2 linked regions of the Sinorhizobium fredii genome follow. The protein of the gene in region 2 interacts with the protein of the main gene of each other region in a pairwise test. Links are inferred from orthologs where the notes say so. Each region holds a gene or a part of one and is shown on either strand. Other genes may lie near its edges.

Region 1 (10,338 bases), 1.4 Mb from region 2 along the record:
GCCACTTCGGCGGCGACCTTCTGGTAGTCGTCGTGATGGCTGTTGAGCTCGGTATTCAGCGCGCCGGCAATCGCCGCCTGCTCGACGATCGCCCGGTTGTAGCGCGAATGCAGTCCGTCCATCAGCGAGCGCAGGCGCAAGGCGTCGTTGATCACCTCGCGGAGATCCTGACCGGCCCTGACCTCACCCGAGCCGAGCGTCAGCGACGCCTCATCGAGGCCGGTCGTGATCAGATACTCCTCGAATGCCTTTTCGTCCTTCAGGTACTGGGCGGACTTGCCGCGCGTCACTTTGTAGAGCGGCGGCTGGGCGATATAGAGGTGGCCGCGCTCGATCAGCTCCGGCATCTGCCGGAAGAAGAAGGTCAGCAGCAGCGTGCGGATATGGGCGCCGTCGACGTCGGCATCCGTCATGATGATGATCTTGTGATAGCGCAGCTTGTCGGCATTGAACTCGTCCTTGCCGATCGAGGTGCCGAGTGCGGTGATCAGGGTGCCGATTTCCTGGCTCGACAGCATCTTGTCGAAGCGCGCCCGCTCGACATTCAGGATCTTGCCGCGCAGCGGCAGGATCGCCTGGTTCTCGCGCGAGCGGCCCTGCTTGGCCGAACCGCCTGCCGAATCGCCCTCCACCAGGAACACTTCCGACTTGGCCGGATCTCGCTCGGAGCAGTCGGCGAGCTTGCCCGGCAGCGACGAGATGTCGAGGGCCCCCTTGCGGCGCGTCAGTTCACGCGCCTTGCGCGCCGCTTCGCGGGCGGCGGCCGCCTCGACGACCTTGCCGACGAGGATCTTCGCATCGGAGGGATTTTCCTCGAGCCAGACGCTGAGCGCCTCATTGACGAGGCTCTCGACCACCGGCCGGACTTCGGACGACACCAGCTTGTCCTTGGTCTGCGAGGAAAACTTCGGATCCGGCACCTTGACCGACAGGACCGCCGTCAAGCCTTCGCGGCAATCGTCGCCGGTCAGCGACACCTTTTCCTTCTTGGTAATGCCGGACGTATCGGCATAGGAGGTGATCTGCCGGGTCAGAGCACCGCGGAAGCCGGCCATGTGGGTGCCGCCGTCGCGCTGCGGAATGTTGTTGGTGAAGCAGAGCACGTTCTCGTGGTAGCTGTCGTTCCACCACATGGCCACCTCGACGGTGATGCCGTCCTTCTCGCCGCGGATCGAGACCGGCTTGTGCACGAGCGGCTTCTTCGCCCGGTCGAGATAGGCGACGAAGGCCTCGAGTCCGCCGTCATACATCATCTCGTCGCGGCGGATGTCCGAGTGGCGCTTGTCGGTCAGGACGATCCGGACGCCGGAATTCAGGAAGGCGAGCTCCCGCAGGCGATGTTCGAGCGTTGCGAAGTCGAATTCGGTCTTAGAGAAGGTCTGCTCGCTCGGCAGGAAGGTGACTTCGGTGCCGGTTTCGCTGCCGGCGTCGCCGGTAATCGTCAGCGGCCCATCGGCGACGCCGTGGGTAAAGCTCATCTCGTGGATCTTGCCGGCGCGACGGATCTTGAGCTTGAGCGACACGGAAAGGGCGTTGACGACCGAAACGCCGACGCCGTGCAATCCGCCGGACACCTTGTAGGAGTTCTGGTCGAATTTGCCGCCGGCATGAAGCTGCGTCATGATCACCTCGGCCGCCGAGACGCCCTCTTCCCGGTGAATGTCCGTCGGAATGCCACGGCCGTTGTCGGTCACGGTGCAGGAGCCATCGGGATTGAGCGTAACCGTGACGATGTCGGCATGGCCGGCCAGTGCCTCGTCGATCGCGTTGTCGACGACCTCATAGACCATGTGGTGCAGACCGGAGCCATCATCGGTATCGCCGATATACATGCCCGGCCGCTTGCGCACGGCGTCGAGGCCCTTCAACACCTTGATGGAATCGGCACCATATTCGGCGATCGCGCCTGCTTCGGTCTCAGAGATATCGGTCATTCGGCTTCAGGTCTTTCCAGGTTTTCGGACGTCGTGATTCGTTGCGAATCACAGCGCGGATGCCTCGCGGACTATAGGAAATTTGTCCACGGGTTCCAAATCCCGGGCGTCGCGAGCGCGGCCGGGGCGAGGCTTCATCCCCTGTCATTATCAGGAAATGTGGCTTTTTCCAAAATATCTTCCATCGCCTCGATCGCTTCGCCCGAAAGGCCGCGAATCCGCTCGCTCAGGCGGTTGGCAAAGGCGGTGTGGCCGGGCGGCAGACCCGAAGTGTCGAGCACGACCTTCGGATCGGAGAGCCGCGCGATGCTGAAGAGCTCGTCGGCCTCGTCCCAGATCACATTGAAGTAGCCGGCGACGCGCTGCAGGAAATCGAAACTCGGGGCGCCGCGCTTGCCATGTTCTAGGGCCGAAAGATAGGCCGGCGAAACGCCGATCGCCGCCGCCATCTCCTTCTGCGAGACCCCCTTGCGGCGGCGCAGGTCGCGCATGGCCTCGCCGAAGGGCGTCATGGCGCACGCCCCCTGGTGCGCGCCAGGCGGACATAGAGCGCCCCCTCGCCCCCATGATTTCGTGCCGCCGGCTCGTAGGACGAGATCAGCGGGCGAAACTCGGGAAGGGCGAACCAGAGCGGCACCGCTCGCTTCAACGCGCCGTCGCTGCCGAACGACGTTCCCTTGCCGGTGATGACAAGGACATGGCGCAAGCCGCGCTCGTGCGCCTTCAGGAGAAACTGCAGCAGGAACCCATGCGCCTCGCTCTGGATCATCCCGTGCAGGTCGATACGCGCCTCGAGCGCCAGCCGCCCCTTCGCCAGCTTCCGCTTCACCGGTCTCTCTATCGGATAGTGGCGGTGCTCGGCCTTGCCGCTCAGGGCAAATCCCTGCTCAGGCTTCGCCGATGCGGACAAGCCGGCGTCGGCCGGCTGGGGAGAGGACGGCGCCGGCGGCGGCTCGATCTCGCCGAGCAGGTCCTCGAGGTCCTGCAGCCGCCCCGGCATCGGCTTGGTCGAGCGCGCGACCTTGCCCCACAGGATGCGATCCTCCGGCGACAGCTTTTTCTCCCTAGCCATGGCGATATCTGGCGGCGGCCGCGCGGGGCACGAGGATGAAGAAATCGGCAGCGGCGCGCACCGAGCCGGCAAGTGCGCCGGCCGCCTCGCCGGAGCCGGTGAAGATGTCGCCGCGGGCCGGTCCGACGATCGCCGAGCCGGTATCGAGCGCCAGCATCAGCCGTGCAAGAGGACGGCCGCCATCGAGATGGGTAAGCGTCTCGCTGGCAATGTAGAAGGGAACCCCGAAGGTATGGATGAGACGGTCCACCGCGAGCGACCGGCCCGGCTCGAGCGGCACCTTGGCGGCGGCGACCGGTCCGAGGCTTTCGTCCTCCACCGACGCTTCACGGAAGAAGATGAAAGAACGATTGTGCCACAGGACCTCGTCGACCTTCGCCGGATGGGCCGCGAGCCAGTCGCGAATGCTCGCCATCGAGACGGTCGCCGGGTCGATTTCGCCGCGCTCGATCAACAGTTTGCCGACCGCAGAAAAGCGGTGCCCGGTCTTTGCCGCATAGGTAATGCGGCGGCGCGTTCCGTCCGGATAGATGAGCCGCGCAGCACCCTGGACATGAATAAAGAAGACGTCGACCTTCGAGCGGGCATAGGCGATCTCGAGGCCGCGGCCGGCGAGTAGTCCCTCGTCGATCGCCCGTCGATCGGAATATTCCTCAATCCTGCCATCGCGAAGCCGGCCAAAAACGAAATAAGGATCCATTCCCTCGGGCCGATTCGCGTCATCAATATCGATGAGATCGGCGGGCCGCCGGTAGAAGGGAAAGCGGAACTCCGCGTCTGCGGTGGCGCGAACCTCGACTTCCGGTTCGTAGAAGGCAGTAACGAAGCCTTTCCCTCCGTCGTCGGGACGGATGCGGAACGGCACGAAGCGGTCCTCGAAGAAAGCGCGCGCCGCGGCAGCTCCCGAAAAACCGGCACCGGCCGCCTCGTAGGCGGGCAGCAGGTCGGCGACCGTTACTCCGAGAGAGCCTGTCCTGTACGGTTTGACCGCCGTCACATGATGATGACAGCGGCGAAGCGCATCGATGACGGGAGTCGGGTCGTCCTGCTGCCACCCCGGCAATTCCGAAAAGGACACCGGTTCGAGATCAAAGGCCATTATCGCCCCTTGCGGTCAATTTTCCGATTCGGTGGCGATCAGCTTCCAGTTCGGATCGCGCGAGCGGATGTCGCGCGCAAAGGTCCAGAGGTCATTCACTTCGGCAACCGAATCGGCGTCGCCGTCGATCAGCTTGCCCTGCTTGTCGTAGGTGGCGGAGATGAGCTGGCTGACGATGCGAACGGTGACGTTCTCTTCAGTGTCCTTGAGCTCCGCATGGACGATCTCGGCCTTTTCGATGCCGACGAAGGTCGACTTGACCACCTCTCCCTTGGCCTCCCGTTCGGCGATCGCCGCTTCGAAGCCTTCATACACCTCGCGGGACAGAAGACTTTTCAGTGTCTTGCGGTCGCCGTCGGCGAAGGCCATGACGATCATCTCGTAGGCCATCTTCGCGCCGTTGAGGAATTCGGCGGGCTGGAAGCTCGGGTCTGCGTCGCTGAGCGCCCGCAGTTGCGCGTTCAGCGGCGTGCCGGGCTTGGAAAAACCATCAATGGCGGCGTAACGGGACTCGTCCTCCGCGCTGCTCTCGCGGCGAGGGAGCTGCACGACCTTGCCATTGTCCCTTGCCTCCGGACCCTGCGCCTCGCGCGGCGAATAGGGGTCGAAAGGCGGTCGTTCATTTCCTGTCCTGCGGCCAAGGACGCTGCGCAATTGCAAGAAGATGACCACAGCCGCGATCAGGAAAAAAAACGTGATGAAGTCGAAAGAGCCCATTTCTACCCGGAACCGCTGTTAGAATTTCTCTTGGTGTTCCATATAGTCCGCAAGGATAAACCATTCAAATGGCGATGTCGCACCCATAAACCGGAGACCGGTCAATTGCACTCATCTTCTTGCGAGCACGATCGATGCGGTCGCTGATCATTCCCCTCGTCATCCTCGGCCTGCCGATCGCAGAGATTGCCGGCTTCGTGGTCGTCGGCCGCGAACTCGGCCTGGCGATGACGCTGCTGCTCGTCCTAGTGAGCGGAGTTGCCGGCGTCCTGCTCTTACGCATCCAGGGTCTCGGCACTTTGCGCCGCGTGCAGGAGGCGGCCCGGGCCGGAAAGGACCCTGGCCCGGATCTTCTCGGCGGTGCACTCATCTTCGTTGCAGCAATCCTGCTGATCGTCCCGGGCTTCATCACCGACATCGCTGGTGTCATTTTCTTCCTGCCGCCGGTCAGGCGCGCCATCTCCTCCTTCCTGCAGACGCGGCTGACGATCCTGACGACCGGAAGCGGCTTCTACTCCGGCGGCCGCGGCAGCGACCGGCCGCGCGGCCCGACGATCATCGACCTCGACACGGACGAGTTCTCCAGAAGGAACGACGACGAAAACGGTCCCTCGCCGCCTGGCAACCGGATTTCCGGGTAGGTCAGGGCGATAGTGAATCCGGTCGGCGAAGGGGGCCGTAACGCCTTTCAGTCCGGGGAACCGGTCCCGGCTTCGAGGGTTGTAAGCCCAGGTCCGAAGTGCTAGATGGCCTCACCAATTCGAAGTCCGAGGAAACTCTTATGACGACTGATACCGCATCCAACGGCAATGGCGAGGCCCAGCAGAGCCCGTCGCTCAACATCCTGGCCCAGTACGTCAAGGACCTCTCCTTCGAGAACCCCGGCGCCCCGCGTTCGCTGCAGGCCCGCGATCGCGCGCCCTCGATCAACATCAATGTCAACGTCAATGCCAATCCGCTCGCGGAGAACGATTTCGACGTCGTTCTCTCGCTGAACGCCCAGGCTCAGGACGGCGACAAGGTGCTGTTCAACGTCGAGCTCGCCTATGGCGGCGTTTTCCGCGTATCTGGCTTCCCGCAGGAGCACATGCTGCCGCTGCTCTTCATCGAGTGCCCGCGCCTGCTCTTCCCCTTTGCCCGCCAGATCGTCGCCGACGCGACCCGCAACGGCGGCTTCCCGCCGCTGATGATCGACCCGATCGATTTTGCGCAGATGTTCGCTCAGCGCATGGCGGAGGAGAAAGTCCGCGCCCAGGTTGCCAACAGCAACACGACGACGAACTGACGCATCCTCGAATAAGTGCAAAAAACCCGGCTCAGAAGGCCGGGTTTTTGTTGCGGGCTTTCAGCCGCTGTACTTTACCCAAATCGCCTTCGCACCGATCTTGGAAACGAGCGCCGCATGGGCCGCGATCTCGGCTTCCGTCAGGCGCGGCGTCAGCACCCGCTCCCTTTGCATGACGATGATCGGACCGTCGTCCGCCCGTACGGCAAGACCGTTGATCTCGCTCGTCACCAGCCCCAGCGCCGCCTGGCGGCCGCCAATCATTTCGATATAGACTTCGGCGAGCAGCTCGGAGTCGAGAAGGGCGCCGTGCTTGGCGCGATGCGAGTTGTCGATGCCATAGCGGCGGCACAGCGCATCGAGCGAATTTGGGCCCATCGGGTGCTTGCGCCGTGCCATGGCCAGCGTATCGGTCACCCGATCGTTCGCGATCGGCGGCAGCCCCAAACGGTCGAACTCGGCATTGATGAAGCCGATATCGAAGGTCGCATTGTGTGCGACCCAGCGCGCATCTCCGAAGAAGTCGACAATCTGCTCGACCACGTCGGCAAAGGATGGCTTGTCCTTCAGGAAGTCGTCGGTGATGCCGTGCACGGCGAGCGCATCGGGATGCACCTTGCGGTCGCCCGGATTGATATAGAGATGGATTGTCCGTCCGGTCGGAAACTGGTTCTCGAGCTCGACGCCGCCGATCTCGATCACCCGGTCCTCACGGCTGTCGAGGCCGGTCGTTTCCGTATCGAAAATGATCTCACGCATGAATTTTCCTAAGACGGGCTACTCGGCGAATCAGTTGATCCGTTCGTGCGACCGATTTTAATGTCGTTGCTTTTCCAGTTGAAGATGCTCATGGCCGCGGGTCAGGGGCTGTCCACGGTCAAACGATCGACAATGGCGCGGACCTGCTCCCGGGTAACGTCGAAACTGTCGCTCGTGTCGATGACGTAATCCGCCCGGGCGCGCTTTTCACTGTCGGGCACCTGCCGCGCGAGAATCATCGCGAATTTCTCGGCGGTCATGCCCGGGCGCTTCATGACACGCTCTCGCTGGGTCTCCGCATCGCAGCTGACGACGACGACCCGGTCGAGGCGCTTCTCGGCCTTGGTCTCGAAAAGCAGCGGGATATCGAGAAGCACGAAAGCCGCTCCCGCCGCACTGTGCCTTGCCACGAACGCATCTTCCCTCGCCCGGACAAGCGGGTGAACGATCCGCTCCAGTTCGCCGAGGCGCTCCGGTTGTGCCAGCAACTGCCGGGAAAGCTCCGCCCGATCGACGATGCCGTCCTTGGCGACGCCCGGAAAGGCTGCTTCGACCGGCGCCACCGCTTCCCCGCGATAGAGATCGTGAACCACCTCGTCCGCGTCGTTCACCGGGACGCCGAGCTCCCGGAACATCTGAGCCGCCGTCGTTTTTCCCATGCCGATGGAGCCGGTGAGCCCGACGGTGATCATGCGTGCACGTCCATATCTTCGATAATAATTTGCCGAAGCGTTTCATCGACTTTCGGTTTCCGGCCGAACCATTTCTCGAAACCCGGCACGGCCTGGTGCAGGAGCATGCCAAGGCCGTCGACGATCCGGAAGCCCTGCTCTTCGGCCTGGCGAAGGAGCGGCGTTTTCAACGGCACATAGACGATGTCGGTGACCACCGCGCCGGCTGCGAGCGGCGAGAAATCGATCGACGGCGCCGGCTCGCCGTCCATGCCGAGCGAGGTCGTATTCACGAACAGACCGGCAGCGGCCATGACCTCGGAAAGGGCGGCGATCGGATGGGCCTCGACGGCCTCGCCAAACCGGTCAGCCAGTTCCTGGGCCCTGGCGGCCGTGCGGTTCACCACATGGATCGTCCTGACGCCGCGATCGCGGACCGCCTGGATCACGGCGCGGCTGGCGCCGCCGGCGCCGAGAATGACGGCCGTGGAGGTACGATCCCAGCCGCTTGCCCGCTCGTCGAGATTGGCGACGAAACCGCGCCCGTCGGTATTGGTCGCGTAGATTTGTCGGTCTTCGAGCCAGAGGGTATTGGCGGCGCCGAGCTCGGCACTCAGCTCGTCCGGCCGGTCGGAGAGCTCGAAAGCCATCTCCTTGTGGGGGATGGTGACATTGCCGCCGCAGAAGCCAGTGCTGCCCTCCCGCAGATTGCGCATGAAATCAGGGAAGGCCGCCGGGGTCACCTCGTGGGCCCGGTAGCTTCCGGCAATGCCGAACTGTTTTAGCCAATAGCCGTGGATCAGCGGCGAGCGAGAATGCTTGATGGGATAGCCGGTGACGAAGGCGTGGTTAAAAAATGTTTCACGTGAATCACGCATCGATCGATCCCAATTCGCGGAGTTTTTCAAGAAGCGGCAGCATCGGCAGACCTAGGATCGTGAAGTAATCGCCGTCGATCTTCTCGAAGAGCTGGATCCCCTCACCTTCGAGCTGATAGGCGCCGACGCTCGAAAGCGCCTTCTCCCCGACCCTTCTCAGATGCCGTTCGGCAAAGGCGCGTTCCAGCGGCCTGACCGTCATACGCGCGGTCGACACATGCCGCCAGAGGACCTCACCGTCACGGACGAGGACGATGGCGCTGTTCAGGCTGTGCGTCCTGCCGGAGAGCGAGAGGAGATGTTCAGTCGCCTCCGCCATATCTTTCGGCTTGTGATAGACGCGGGTGCCAAGCGACATCGTCTGGTCGCTGCCGATCACCAGCGCGCCTGCGAAATGGCGCGACACATCCTTCGCCTTGGCTTCCGCTAGTGTAAGCGCCACCTCGGAAGGTGAGGCACCCGCCTCTTCCAGCGGTCGTTCCAAGGCGCGCTCGTCCACCTGGGCTGCGCGGGCCGCAAATGTCAGCCCGGCGTTTTCCAGGAGAGCGCGCCGAAAGGGGCTGGCAGAGGCGAGCACGAGCGAGGATGTCATCTTCTCAATCCGCAGTTCCGAGATCACGATGGTCGCTGGACCGGTCGCATGCGATCATCATGATCGATTCCGCATGAACCGGAACCGAACGGCGCGACCGAACGGCTGCTGTGCGACCTTCCGGTTCCTGGGCTCCGCTCTATCTGAGCCGGGGGCGAAGGGCAACGATCGCCGCGGCGGTTTCCTCGATCGAACGGCGGGTCACGTCGATCAGCGGCCAGTTGTTGCGGGCGCAGAGCGTGCGGGCATATTTCAGCTCCTCGGAGATCGCCGCCCGATCCGTATAGTCCTCGCCATGAAAGCTCTGGGTCGTACCCAGCAGGCGATGCTGGCGAACCTGGGAGAGACGGTCGGCGCTGGCGATCAGCCCCACCACCAGCGGCTTCGTCGCCTTGAGCAGGCCCTCCGGCAAGGGCACGCCGGGGACAATCGGAATGTTGGCGGTCTTGATGCCGCGATTGGCGAGATAGATGCTCGTCGGCGTCTTGGAGGTCCGGCTCACGCCGACGAGCACGACATCCGCCTCGTTGAAATCGGCCGGCATCTGCCCGTCGTCGTGATCCATGGTGAAGTTCAGCGCCTCGATCCGGGCGAAATAATCGGCATCCATGACATGCTGTGCGCCCGAACGGCGCCGCGACGGCGAACCGAGATAGGATTGGAACAGCTCGATAATCGGGTCGAGGACGGAGACGCAGGGAACGCCGATCTCGCGGCAGCGCTGGTCGATCATGCCGGCTAGTTCCCGATCGACGATCGTATAAAGCACGATGCCCGGTGCGCCGTCGATCGCATCGAGAACCTGCATCAACTGCTTCCTGTTGCGGATCAGCGGATAGACATGCTCGAGCGCGTGCGAGGACTGGAATTGCGCCGCGGCGGCGCGGCCGGCGGCTATCAGCGTCTCGCCCGTCGAATCGGAGACGAGATGCAGGTGGAAGTAATTTTTTCGGTTCTCCACGCAATTCTCCGGAGGCTGTTGATAGGCCGGGACACCGGCGGCCAAAATCGCGGCCGCCGCTTAGGCCCGTGGAAAAGGGTCGCGTTATTCACATCCGACGCCCGGACGAAAAACGCCCGGGCGCAGTTGTGGACAAGACTCAAGCCGACGACAAATTGTCACGCGGATCGACTCCTTGTCCACAGGAATCGCAAATCCGAACGCCTGGGCAAGATGCTGACTTTCCTGTCTTTTCTCAGCTTTTCCCGATCCGTTGGCAATCCAGTCGAACTTTCTCCAATGATACGCGTGGCGATCGGCGGCGGTTGGATGAACTGAGGATTGATTTTAATCCTTGATAGCCACCGACTCTAAGAAATAGAAACAATTT
Region 2 (11,443 bases):
GTTCCTCCATGACCAGCGCTGCCCCGTTTTCCGGCTTCTGCCGAGACTGCCTCAAGGAACTGGCTGCGCCGGTGCGACGGTGTCTGGCCTGCGGCAGCCCGCGGCTTCTCAGCCATGCCGAACTCTATCGGTTGACCTTGGCGCATATCGATTGCGACGCCTTCTATGCCTCGATCGAGAAGCGCGACAAGCCGGAGCTTGCCGACAAGCCGGTGATCATCGGCGGCGGCAAGCGCGGAGTTGTCTCGACAGCCTGCTACATCGCCCGCATTCACGGCGTCCGCTCGGCTATGCCGATGTTCAAGGCGCTCGAAGCCTGTCCGCAAGCCGTGGTCATCAAGCCCAACATGGAAAAGTACTCGCAGGTCGGGCGCGAAGTCAGGGCAATGATGCTCGAGCTGACACCGCTCGTGCAGCCGCTCTCGATCGACGAGGCGTTCCTGGACCTGAACGGCACCGAGCGGCTGCATCACCATCCCCCTGCCCGCACGCTGGCGCGCTTCGCGAAACGCGTCGAAGAGGAAGTCGGCATCACCGTCTCGGTCGGACTTTCCTACTGCAAGTTCCTCGCAAAGGTCGCCTCCGATCTGCAGAAGCCGCGCGGATTCTCCGTCATCGGCCAGGCCGAGGCGGTCGATTTCCTCAAGGAGCGCCCGGTCACGCTGATCTGGGGCGTCGGCAAGGCCTTTGCCGCGACGCTGGAGCGTGACGGAATCCGCACCATCGGCCAGTTGCAGACGATGGACGAAGCGGACCTGATGCGCCGCTATGGCTCGATGGGCCAAAGGCTATACCGCCTGTCGCGCGGTCAGGACGAGCGCACCGTCGAGATCGACGGCGAGGCGAAGAGCGTCTCCTCGGAGACGACATTCAACGACGACCTGTCGCGCCCGGACGAGCTCGTTTCGCATCTCAGGCGGCTGAGCGAGCAGGTGGCGCTGCGGCTGCGCAAGTCGGAGCTTGCCGGCCAAACGGTTGTCCTGAAACTCAAGACCGCGGATTTCAAGCTCCGCACCCGCAACCGGCGGCTCGAAAGTCCGACCCGGCTGGCCGACCGCATCTTTCGGGTCGGCCTCCAGCTGCTCGAAAGAGAGGTCGACGGTACGAAATACCGACTGATCGGCATCGGCGTCAGCGACCTCACCCATCCCGATCTCGCCGATCCGCCGGATCTCGTCGATCCTCTGGCGACCAGACGCGCTGCGGCCGAGGAGGCGATCAACAAGCTGCGCGACAAGTTCGGCAAGGCCAGCGTCGAAACGGGCTATACGTTCGGCCAACGCCGACGCGACCAATAGCGCGTAAACCCTCTGCCCCTCGGCGACGGCGCGGCTTCCTGTGTTTCAATTCGTTAAATCTTGATCCGTATCCTTGCTCGACAGATTTCGGCGCGCCCGCTCGACCCAGGCGTGCATGAAAAGGGCCGCATGGAAGCGCTGCATCGGTATTGCGCTTCAGGTCGGATGAGGGTTTGTATTGCGTATCACTCTCGGAATGGCACTTGCCGTTCTCATCGTGTCGGCGCCGTCGGCGCTTGTGGCCGGCACCAAGGCGCCGCTGCAGATCGTCGTCTCGAGGCAGCAGCAGTCGCTCGTCGTCTATGACGGCGACACCGTCGTCGCGACGTCCAATGTTTCGACGGGCAAGCGCGGCCACACGACGCCGACGGGCATCTTTTCGATTCTCGAAAAGCGCCGCCATCACAGGTCCAACATCTATTCGAATGCACCGATGCCGTTCATGCAGCGGCTCACCTGGTCCGGTATCGCCTTGCATGGGTCGAACCATGTGCCGGACTATCCCGCCTCGCATGGCTGCGTGCGCCTGCCGAGCAAATTCGCCGTCGGCTTGTTCAAGATGACAGAACGCGGCATGCACGTGGTGATCTCCGATCGCCAGGTGACGCCCGCCGAAATTTCGAGCGTGATGCTGTTCCAGCCGAGAGAGGCGCGCCCGCCGCAGCCGCCGATGTCGGACGTGCCGCTGCGGCCCGCCATCAGCCATTTCGACGGGAGTTCCGTCGAAGTCGCCATGACGGAAAGCAACCCCTTGCCGGTGCTGGAGCACGATCAGCCGCCAATTCGCATTCTGATCACCCGGCGTGGCGACCGGGAGACGATGCGCGATCTGCAGGTGCTGCTGACGATGCTCGGCTACGACGCGGGTGAGCCGGATGGCCGCAGCGGCCCCATGACGCTTGCGGCGATCCGCTCGTTCCAGACGGCAGAGGGGCTGCCGGTGGACGGAAAAGCGACCCCGGAACTGATCGGGGCGGTCTATCGCAAGGCCGGCAGGGACATGCCGGCGAACGGTATTCTGCGCGTACGCCGCGCGTTTGAACCGCTCTTCGAGGCGGACGTAAGGATAGAGAGACCCGAACTGGCGCTCGGCACGCATTTTCTGCAGTACCAGGATACAGACGCAGCAACCGGCGAGGGCAAGTGGTTCGGCATGTCGCTCGACAACGCGCTCTCAAAGGCCGCGAAACAACGGCTGGGCATCACGGTGGACGCCGACCGCATGGAATACAACGGCCTTCAGCGGAGCCTGAGCCGCCTCACAATGTCCGTGGACGTGCGCCGGCGCATAGCAAGCCTCCTTGCCGACGGATCGTCGCTGTCGGTTTCCGACACGGACACCGGGCTGGAGACCGGCGAAGGGACCGATTTCATCACCATTACTCGCGCTCCGTAAGCGGTCGCTGACGCTTGCGGCCGGTGCCTATACCAACTCGACGTCCACGACACCCGGCGCGGAGCGAAGGGCCGCAGCGATTTCCGGCGAGATCCGGTATCTCTCGCTGAGCTCGACCTCGATCTCCCGCTGACCGTTGTCCTTGATGACGATGAAGGAGACGAGGCCGTCGCCCTTGGCGTTGAGGTGCGAGGCGATGGAGCGTAAGGGGCCGGAGTCCCGCACATAGACGCGCAGCGCCTTCTGCATTTGCAGCGATTCCTCTTCGAGCGACCGCAGCGTCCGGATGCGAAGGCCGACGCCTTCCGGCCGCTCCTCCGCGTCTACCGTCATCACCAGCGACTTGCCGGGTTCCAGCAGGTCCCGATACTGGTGCAGCATTTCGGAAAACAGCACCGCCTCGAACTGGCCCGACGCATCGGAGAAGGCGACGATGCCCATCTTGTTGCCGGTACGCGTCTTGCGCTCCTGCTTCGACGTCACGGTGCCGGCAAGGCGGCCCGCGGTCGCCCCTTTCTTCACGGCGGCGGAAAAATCCGCGAATGTCTGCACCCGCATCTTCGCCAGGAGATTGTTGTAGGTATCGAGCGGATGGGCGGAAAGGTAGAAGCCGAGCACCTGGAACTCGCGGTGCAGCTTCTCCGAGGCAAGCCAGGGCGTGTAGGCCGGCAGAGCGATCTTTTCGGGACCCGTCGCAGCGCCCGCGCCGAACATGTCGCTCTGGCCGCTGAGCTTGTTTTCCTGGGCGCGCTGCGCAAAGCCGAGAATCCGGTCGAGGCCGCCGATGAGCTCGGCCCGGTCGTAACCGAAGCAGTCGAAAGCACCGGCGGCGATCAGGCTTTCAAAGACGCGCCGGTTCAGAAGTTTCGGGTCGATCCGGAGGCAGAAATCCTCGAGGCTCGCGAAGGGACGGTCGCCGCGAACGGCAACGATGTGGTCGACGGCGGATTCACCGACGCCCTTGATGGCAGCCAGCGAGTAATAGATCCGGTTGTCGCCGGTCTCGAAAGGACGGAACGAGCTCTGCACCGAGGGGGCGATAACCTGAATTCCGAGGCGCATCGCGTCCTGGCGGAAGTCGTTGATCTTCTCAGTGTTCGACATGTCGAGCGTCATCGACGCCGCGAGGAACTCGACCGGATAATGCGCCTTCATATAGGCGGTCTGGTAGGAGACTATGGCGTAGGCGGCCGCATGCGACTTGTTGAAGCCGTAATTGGCGAATTTGGCGAGCAGATCGAAGATCAGGTCCGCCTGCGGCTTCGACACGCCATTGCCGACCGCGCCCTCGACGAAGCGGGCGCGCTGCTTGTCCATCTCCTCCTTGATTTTCTTGCCCATGGCGCGGCGCAAGAGATCGGCCTCGCCGAGTGAATAGCCCGACAGCACCTGGGCGATCTGCATCACCTGCTCCTGGTAGACGATAACGCCTTGCGTTTCCTTGAGCAGGTAATCGATTTTCGGATGAATCGATTCGATCTCTTCCTCGCCATGCTTGCGGGCGTTGTAGACCGGGATGTTTTCCATCGGACCGGGACGGTAGAGCGCCACCAGCGCGATGATGTCCTCGATGCAGTCCGGCCGCATGCCGATCAGCGCTTTGCGCATGCCGGCACTTTCCACCTGGAACACGCCGACCGTCTCGCCGCGGGACAGAATCTCGTAGGTCTTGGGATCGTCGAGCGGAATGCTCGCCAGATCGACCTGAATACCGCGCTTGGCGACGAAGTCGACCGCCGTCTTCAGCACGGTTAGGGTCTTCAGTCCGAGGAAGTCGAATTTGACGAGGCCTGCCTGCTCGACCCATTTCATGTTGAACTGGGTGACCGGCATGTCGGAGCGCGGATCGCGGTACATCGGCACCAGTTGCGACAGCGGACGGTCGCCGATGACGATGCCCGCCGCATGGGTCGAGGCGTGGCGGTAGAGACCCTCGATCTTCTGCGCGATATCGAGCAGCCGGCCGACGACCGGTTCCTTTTCCGCCTCCTCCTTAAGGCGCGGCTCCTCCTGGATCGCCTTCGACAGCGGCGTCGGGTTTGCCGGATTGTTCGGCACCAGCTTGCAGATTTTGTCGACCTGGCCGTAGGGCATTTCGAGCACGCGGCCGACGTCGCGCAGCGCCGCACGCGCCTGCAGCGATCCGAAGGTGATGATCTGCGCCACCTGCTCGCGGCCGTATTTCTGCTGCACGTAGCGGATCACCTCTTCGCGGCGGTCCTGGCAGAAGTCGATGTCGAAGTCCGGCATCGAGACGCGCTCGGGATTGAGGAAGCGCTCGAAGAGGAGCGAGAAGCGCATCGGATCGACGTCGGTGATCGTCAGCGCATAGGCGACCAGCGAGCCGGCGCCCGAGCCGCGGCCCGGACCGACGGGGATGTCGTGCTGCTTCGCCCATTTGATGAAGTCGGCAACGATCAGGAAATAACCCGGAAACTTCATGCGCTCGATGACGCCGAGTTCGAAGGCCAGGCGCTCGCGATAGTCTTCTTCCTTGTAGCCCAGCGCCATGCCGAGCTTGGCGAGCCGCTTCTCCAGCCCCTCCTCCGCCTGGCGGCGAAGCTCGGCGGACTCGGCGCGCTCGGCCTCGACGGGATCGTCCGAGGCACCGGTGAAGCGCGGCAGGATCGGCCCGCGGGTCTTCAGCATGAAGGAGCAGCGCCGCGCGATCTCCACGGTGTTTTCCAGCGCTTCCGGAAGATCGGCGAAAAGCGCTGCCATCTCCTTGCGGCTCTTGAGATAGTGATCCGACGTCAGCCGGAAGCGGCGGTCGTCAGAGACGACGGCATTGTGGGCAACGGCCATCAACGCGTCATGCGCATCATAGTCGGCCGGCGACGGGAAAAAGGCCTCGTTCGTCGCCACGAGCGGAATGTCGTAGCGATAGGCGAGCTCGACCAGCCGGCTCTCATGACGTCGATCATAGCTGCCGTGCCGTTGCAGTTCGATATAGAGGCGATTGCCGAACAGCTCGACCAGCGCCTTGAGGCGCCCCTCGGCAAGAGCGGCCGAACCGGCCTTCAGCGCCAGATCGACAGGGCCGCTGCCGGCGCCCGTCAGCGCGATCAGACCATCGGTGCCGCCCGCCGCGAGCCAGGAGCGCGTCACCCGCGCCGCCTGATGACCTTCGCCTTCGAGATAGGCGCGGCTGACCAGGTCGACGAGACGGACATAGCCTGCGTCGGTCGCGGCAATCAGGACGATCGAAGGCAGCTTGGCGAGCTGCTGCGCGTGACCGCGCCGCTCCCCCTCCGCCTCGTCCTCCATGTCGATGGAGAGCTGGCAGCCGATGATCGGTTGCAATCCCTCGTCCGCCGCCTTCTGGGAAAATTCCAGCGCCGCGAAAAGGTTGTTCGTGTCGGCGATGCCGATGGCCGGCTGATCGTCGGCCACCGCCTTGGCGATGATCTTCTTCAGCGGCAGCGCGCCTTCGAGCAGCGAATATGCCGAGTGCACGCGCAGGTGAACGAATTGCGGATTCGCGTCCGCCATGCTCTGCCCAATGCTATCCTCGCCTGCCATTGCCGCACTCCGATTCCTGTTCGGTGCGAGGATATCCTGTTTCCCGCCGCGACTGTCCAGTCTTCCGGCCCTGTCGGGGATGTTTTTGCCAGGGCCGCAGAGCGGAGGACCGTGGGAAAGGGTGGAGCGGTCACATGCCGAGTGCGATCACCGAGATGCTGGCGATGAAAAGGGTCATCGAGGCGAAGGCAGCGAGATCACGGACGAAATCAGTCATAACATGGCTCCTTTCGGCTATTGTTCTTTTTTTGTTCTATTTTTGTTCAATAGTCAAGCAAGCACGCATGAAACGCCCGTTATTCACCGGCTATGGTTAATGCAACCAAGGCGATCAGCTTTCCACGCGACTGGCAAAACGCCAGGCCGACCGAATCGACGAATAGGGTGGCGTCCAAACGCAAGGCCTTGGGGCGATCTGCCGCCAAAAGGCTGCGGTGCGGAGACATTTGTTCACTATTTGTTCTTTACACGCGCCTCCTCTTGAGGCATCCTCAATCCAATACCAGGGGAACGCCCATGATCAACATCGACGAACTCACAGACTTCATCGTCGAAGCTAAGGCTAAAACCTATGTCAGTGATGGCGCCAGGCTGCCGGCGTGCCGGACAGGCTCCCACGATATTGGCCATCAGCGCGGGGCCTGGCGTTATCTCGACAGCTACTTCGGCGGCAGCGACTTCGCCGGTCAGGAAGCGGTCTGGCACGACGGCAAGCCGTGCTGGGCGATGAATTATTTCGGCCGGATCGTCCGACCGGAACTGATCGATGCGCGACGGGCCGGCGCCGTCATCAAGGCGGCGCTGCAGACGATGTATCACGAGAAGCGCCACTTCCTCGGCGGCATGGAATATCAGCACGCCTATGGTTGCTATATCGACAGCAGCCGCGGCGGGACCGACCACTTTTCCGGACGCGAGACCATATTCGTCGATGGCGAAGAGGCCTATGAGCTCGATTATCGCGGCGGACTGATCGTGCCGTGAGCTTCCTTCCGGCCTATCGAAGTTCGATGACCTTGCCGTCCTCGATCGTCACGCAACGATCCATAAGAGCAGCAAGTTCGTGATTGTGGGTGGCGATCAGCGCCGCTAGGCCTGACTGACGCGCAAGGGCTTCCATCGCCTCGAAGACATAGCCAGCCGTCTCGGGGTCGAGGTTGCCGGTCGGCTCGTCGGCCAGCAGGATGAGCGGCGCGTTGGCGACCGCCCGGGCGATCGCCACACGTTGCTGCTCGCCGCCAGAAAGTTCGGCCGGCCGGTGTGCAGCCCGGTGTCCGATCCGCATGTAGTCCAGCAGTGCCCTCGCCCTCTCGGCCGCCTCCGCCTTGGACAAGCCGGCGATCAGTTGCGGCATCATGATGTTCTCGAGCGCTGAGAATTCCGGCAGCAAGTGGTGAAACTGATAGACAAAGCCGATCTCGTTGCGGCGGATCGCCGTGCGCCGGTCGTCGCTGAGGCCGTTGCATGGGATGCCGTTGACGATCACGTCTCCTTCGTCCGGATGTTCGAGCAGCCCGGCGAGGTGAAGCAGGGTCGACTTCCCGGTGCCCGAGGGCGCGACGAGCGCAATCGTCTCGCCGCTCCGCAGCGTCAGGTCGGCACCCTTGAGGATCGGCAGGTAGGTATCCCCCTCGCCATAGTGCCGCTCGACGCCGGAGAGCTGCAGTGCCACGCGCGCATTCATCTACGTTCTTGTCCTTATTCGTACCGCAGGGCCTGCACCGGATCGAGGCGCGAGGCGCGCCAGGCCGGGAAGATCGTCGCCAGGAAGGAGAGCGCCAGCGCCATGATGACGACGGAGATGGTCTCGTCGGCATTCATGTCGGCCGGCAGCTGGCTGAGGAAGTAGAGCTCCGGATCGAAGAGCGTCGTGCCGGAGACCCAGGAGAAGAACTGGCGGATCGACTCGATGTTGAGGCAGACGACCACGCCGAGAATGACGCCGGCGATCGTTCCGGTAACGCCGATCGCCGCCCCCGTCATGAAGAAGATGCGCATCACCGAGCCGGAGGTCGCACCCATCGTGCGCAGAATGGCGATGTCGCTGCCCTTGTCCTTCACCAGCATGATCAGGCCGGAAACGATATTGAGCGCGGCGACGAGCACGATCAGCGTCAGGATCATGAACATCACGTTGCGCTCGACCTCGAGCGCCGAGAAGAAGGTTCTGTTGCGGTCCCGCCAGTCTGTCAGGTAGACCTGCCGTCCGGCGGCGTCCTCGATCGGCTTGCGCAAGGCGTCGACGGCGTCCGGCTGCTCGACGAAAAGCTCAATCGACTGGACGAGGCCCTCGGCATTGAAATAGAGCTGCGCTTCCTCTAGCGGCATGAAGACGATCGTCGCGTCATATTCCGACATGCCCATCTCGAAGATCGCCGAAACGGTATAGGCCTTGACGCGGGGATTCATGCCGAGGGGCGTGACGTCGCCGTTCGGCGAGGTGAGCGTAATCGTTCCGCCGACGCGAATTCCCAACTGTTCGGCCATGCGCGAGCCGATGGCAACGCCGGCACCCGAGGCAAAGCCGACGAGGTCGCCGGATTGGATGTGCTCCGAGATCGATTTGAGCTTCGCGAGGTCTTCCGCCCGGATGCCGCGAACCAGGGCGCCAGTCGAGGCGTCGCCAACGCCCTGCGCGAGCACCTGCCCCTCGACCAGGGGGATCGCCATCGTCACCCCTGGAACGGCCGAGAATTTGGTGGCGAGCTCGGCATAGTTGGTGAGCGGCCCGTCGAGCGGCTGGACGATCACATGGCCGTTCATGCCGAGAATGCGCGATATCAGCTCGGTGCGGAAACCGTTCATCACTGCCATGACGATGATCAGCGTCGCCACGCCGAGCATGATGCCGATAAAGGAAAAGCCGGCTATGACGGAAATGAAGGCTTCCTTGCGGCGCGAGCGCAGATAGCGCCAGGCGACCATGCGCTCGAAGGCGGAGAAGGGACGACTGGACCTTATGCCGGATGGCGCGGCAACCTGCACTTGCTCTTCCGTCGCCGCGGTCATCGTCGTCCTTGCCTCTATCTGTTCGCAACCAGCTTGTTGATTGCGGCTTCCACCGTCATCGTCTCGCGCGCGCCGGTCTTGCGGTCCTTCACCTCGACCTCGCCATTGGCGACCGAGCGCGGCCCGACGATGATCTGCACGGGAACGCCGATAAGATCGGCGGTCGCGAACTTAGCGCCGGCGCGGTCGTCCGTGTCGTCCAGAAGGACGTCGAATCCCGCCTTGCCGAGGTCGGAGTAGAGCGTGCCGCAGGCCGCATCGCAAGCGGCGTCGCCCGCTTTCATGTTGATGACGACCGCGTCGAACGGAGCCACCGATTTCGGCCAGATGATGCCGTTCTCGTCATGCGAGGCTTCGATGATCGCCGGCACCAGGCGTGTCGGGCCGATGCCATAGGAGCCCATGTGCACGGTGTGCTCCTTGCCGTCGGGTCCAAGCACCTTGGCACCCATCGCCTCCGAATATTTCGTGCCGAAATAGAAGATGTGACCGACCTCGATGCCGCGCGCCGACAGCCGGTCGCCCTCGGAAATAGCGTTGAAGGCGGCCTCGTCGTGCATTTCCGAGGTGGCGGCATAACGCGAAGTCCACTTGTCGAAGATCGCCTTCAGCCCGCCGACGTCATCGAAATTCGTCTCCTTGCCCGGAATGTCGAAGCCGAGGAAATCCTTGTGGCAGAACACCTCGGACTCGCCTGTATCGGCAAGAATGATGAATTCATGGCTGAGGTTGCCGCCGATCGGGCCGGTGTCCGCGCGCATCGGAATGGCGCGCAGGCCCATGCGGTCGAAGGTCCGCAGATAGGCGGCGAACATCTTGTTATAGGCATGCTCCGCGCCCTCTCGATCGAGGTCGAAGGAGTAGGCATCCTTCATCAGGAACTCGCGCGAGCGCATGGTGCCGAAGCGCGGACGGATCTCGTCGCGGAACTTCAACTGGATGTGGTAGAGATTGAGAGGCAGGTTCCGATAGGACTTCACATAGGAGCGGAAGATGTCGGTAATCATCTCCTCGTTCGTCGGCCCGTAGAGCATCGGCCGATCCTGCCGGTCCTTGATGCGCAGCATCTCCTTGCCGTAGGCATCGTAGCGGCCGCTCTCCTGCCAGAGCTCCGCCGATTGCAAAGTCGGCATCAGGAGCTCGACCGCGCCGGACCGGTTCTGTTCCTCGCGAATAATCGCATTGACCTTGTCGAGCACGCGCTTGCCGAGCGGCAGCCAGCTATAGATGCCGGCCGACTGCTGGCGGATCATGCCGGTCCTCAGCATCAGGCGATGGGAAACGATCTCCGCTTCCTTCGGGTTTTCCTTCAGAATGGGCATGAAATAGCGGGACAGGCGCATGACGGGTTCCGGAACTGGTGGCTCTCGCACTATCGGTGGATTCGGGCGAAATGACGTTGTGCTGCGGCAGCCGCCCTCGCCCTCCAACAGGCGGAGGTGGCGATTGCCGTTTGAAATCGGGCTCTTGATTTCCCATCGGCGCGGCCACGGGAACTTCCGAGTTTAGCGTTCATAGCCGCTTCGCGCGCGGAAGAAAACCCTGCTAGATCGGGAAGAAAGCCACACCGAAAATGACGCTGCGGCGGAAACGCTCTCTCAGACCTGCGTCAAAAGAGCACGGTAGTAACAGGACAAGGCCCATTTCTGTCAATCGGATTTTTTTGCCAAACTGTAGCAAAAATGCAAAAAAAGCTGGTGACATAGCCCAATGTTTGAGCTAGTTTCGGCTCACAAAACAGGCAAGAAGACCAAATTCTTGCCGAATTTCGCGGTCAAGTCTTGGGAGGATAAGATCTTAGGCGCGCTCGTTCGCTGCCGCCGGCAACGGTTCAAAGATCACGCGAAACTTGAAAACAAGGCTTTGGCCTTGTTTTTTTTTGCTATTTACCCGCCAATGAAAACGAAGCAGCGGGCAAATATGTCGATTTGACGACTGTCAAGGGCTGCGCCTGAGCTCGAAGTGCGTAACGGCTGCTGCAACGTCTCCATGAAAGTGCGGCACGTTTCTTGCGTGCGGCCGATCGAGCGCCCTCGCCTCAGCCTCTCGGACCTATGAAGCCGAATATCGCATCGAGGTCGTATTCGAGCTTCACGGAAAGCACATACCAGCCCAGATGGATCAAGCCGGCGATTACCGTCGTGATCAGCACCACCCGCAGGCCACGAAAGCGGGCGGGAGCGCTCTCGACGCTGCCGGGCACGACCTCATTCTCCTC

The links.
Region 1: the proteins of dnaE (region 2) and dnaQ interact in binary tests that used the Escherichia coli proteins (3 or more experiments, as listed by UniProt). The link is inferred for Sinorhizobium fredii from one-to-one orthologs.

What each region holds. Positions count from the first base shown.
Region 1 is NZ_CP024307.1:106-10,443, reverse strand. The notes cover bases 5,018-7,923. They hold dnaQ (DNA polymerase III subunit epsilon), read right to left. Parts: upstream 6,867-7,923; coding sequence 6,168-6,866; downstream 5,018-6,167. Other genes in these bases: NXT3_RS00020 (shikimate dehydrogenase), read right to left, coding at 7,555-7,923; coaE (dephospho-CoA kinase), read right to left, coding at 6,968-7,558; secB (protein-export chaperone SecB), read left to right, coding at 5,604-6,107; NXT3_RS00040 (FxsA family protein), read left to right, coding at 5,018-5,463. Also shown: gyrB (DNA topoisomerase (ATP-hydrolyzing) subunit B), read right to left, coding at 1-1,934; NXT3_RS00060 (helix-turn-helix domain-containing protein), read right to left, coding at 2,069-2,446; NXT3_RS00055 (Smr/MutS family protein), read right to left, coding at 2,443-3,006; NXT3_RS00050 (murein transglycosylase A), read right to left, coding at 2,999-4,105; NXT3_RS00045 (Tim44/TimA family putative adaptor protein), read right to left, coding at 4,121-4,822; more of NXT3_RS00040, read left to right, coding at 4,957-5,017; more of NXT3_RS00020, read right to left, coding at 7,924-8,415; NXT3_RS00015 (Maf-like protein), read right to left, coding at 8,408-9,007; NXT3_RS00010 (pyruvate, water dikinase regulatory protein), read right to left, coding at 9,147-9,968. UniProt on the Escherichia coli protein: DNA polymerase III is a complex, multichain enzyme responsible for most of the replicative synthesis in bacteria. The epsilon subunit contain the editing function and is a proofreading 3'-5' exonuclease.
Region 2 is NZ_CP024307.1:1,412,520-1,423,962, reverse strand. What follows is about bases 2,522-6,532. They hold dnaE (DNA polymerase III subunit alpha), read right to left. Parts: upstream 6,217-6,532; coding sequence 2,722-6,216; downstream 2,522-2,721. Other genes in these bases: NXT3_RS06835 (L,D-transpeptidase family protein), read left to right, coding at 2,522-2,694. Also shown: NXT3_RS06840 (DNA polymerase IV), read left to right, coding at 9-1,298; more of NXT3_RS06835, read left to right, coding at 1,477-2,521; NXT3_RS06825 (DUF5680 domain-containing protein), read left to right, coding at 6,733-7,200; NXT3_RS06820 (ABC transporter ATP-binding protein), read right to left, coding at 7,214-7,900; NXT3_RS06815 (lipoprotein-releasing ABC transporter permease subunit), read right to left, coding at 7,915-9,225; proS (proline--tRNA ligase), read right to left, coding at 9,240-10,568; NXT3_RS06805 (hypothetical protein), read left to right, coding at 10,936-11,157; NXT3_RS06800 (DUF1467 family protein), read right to left, coding at 11,264-11,443. UniProt on the Escherichia coli protein: DNA polymerase III is a complex, multichain enzyme responsible for most of the replicative synthesis in bacteria. This DNA polymerase also exhibits 3' to 5' exonuclease activity. The alpha chain is the DNA polymerase catalytic subunit.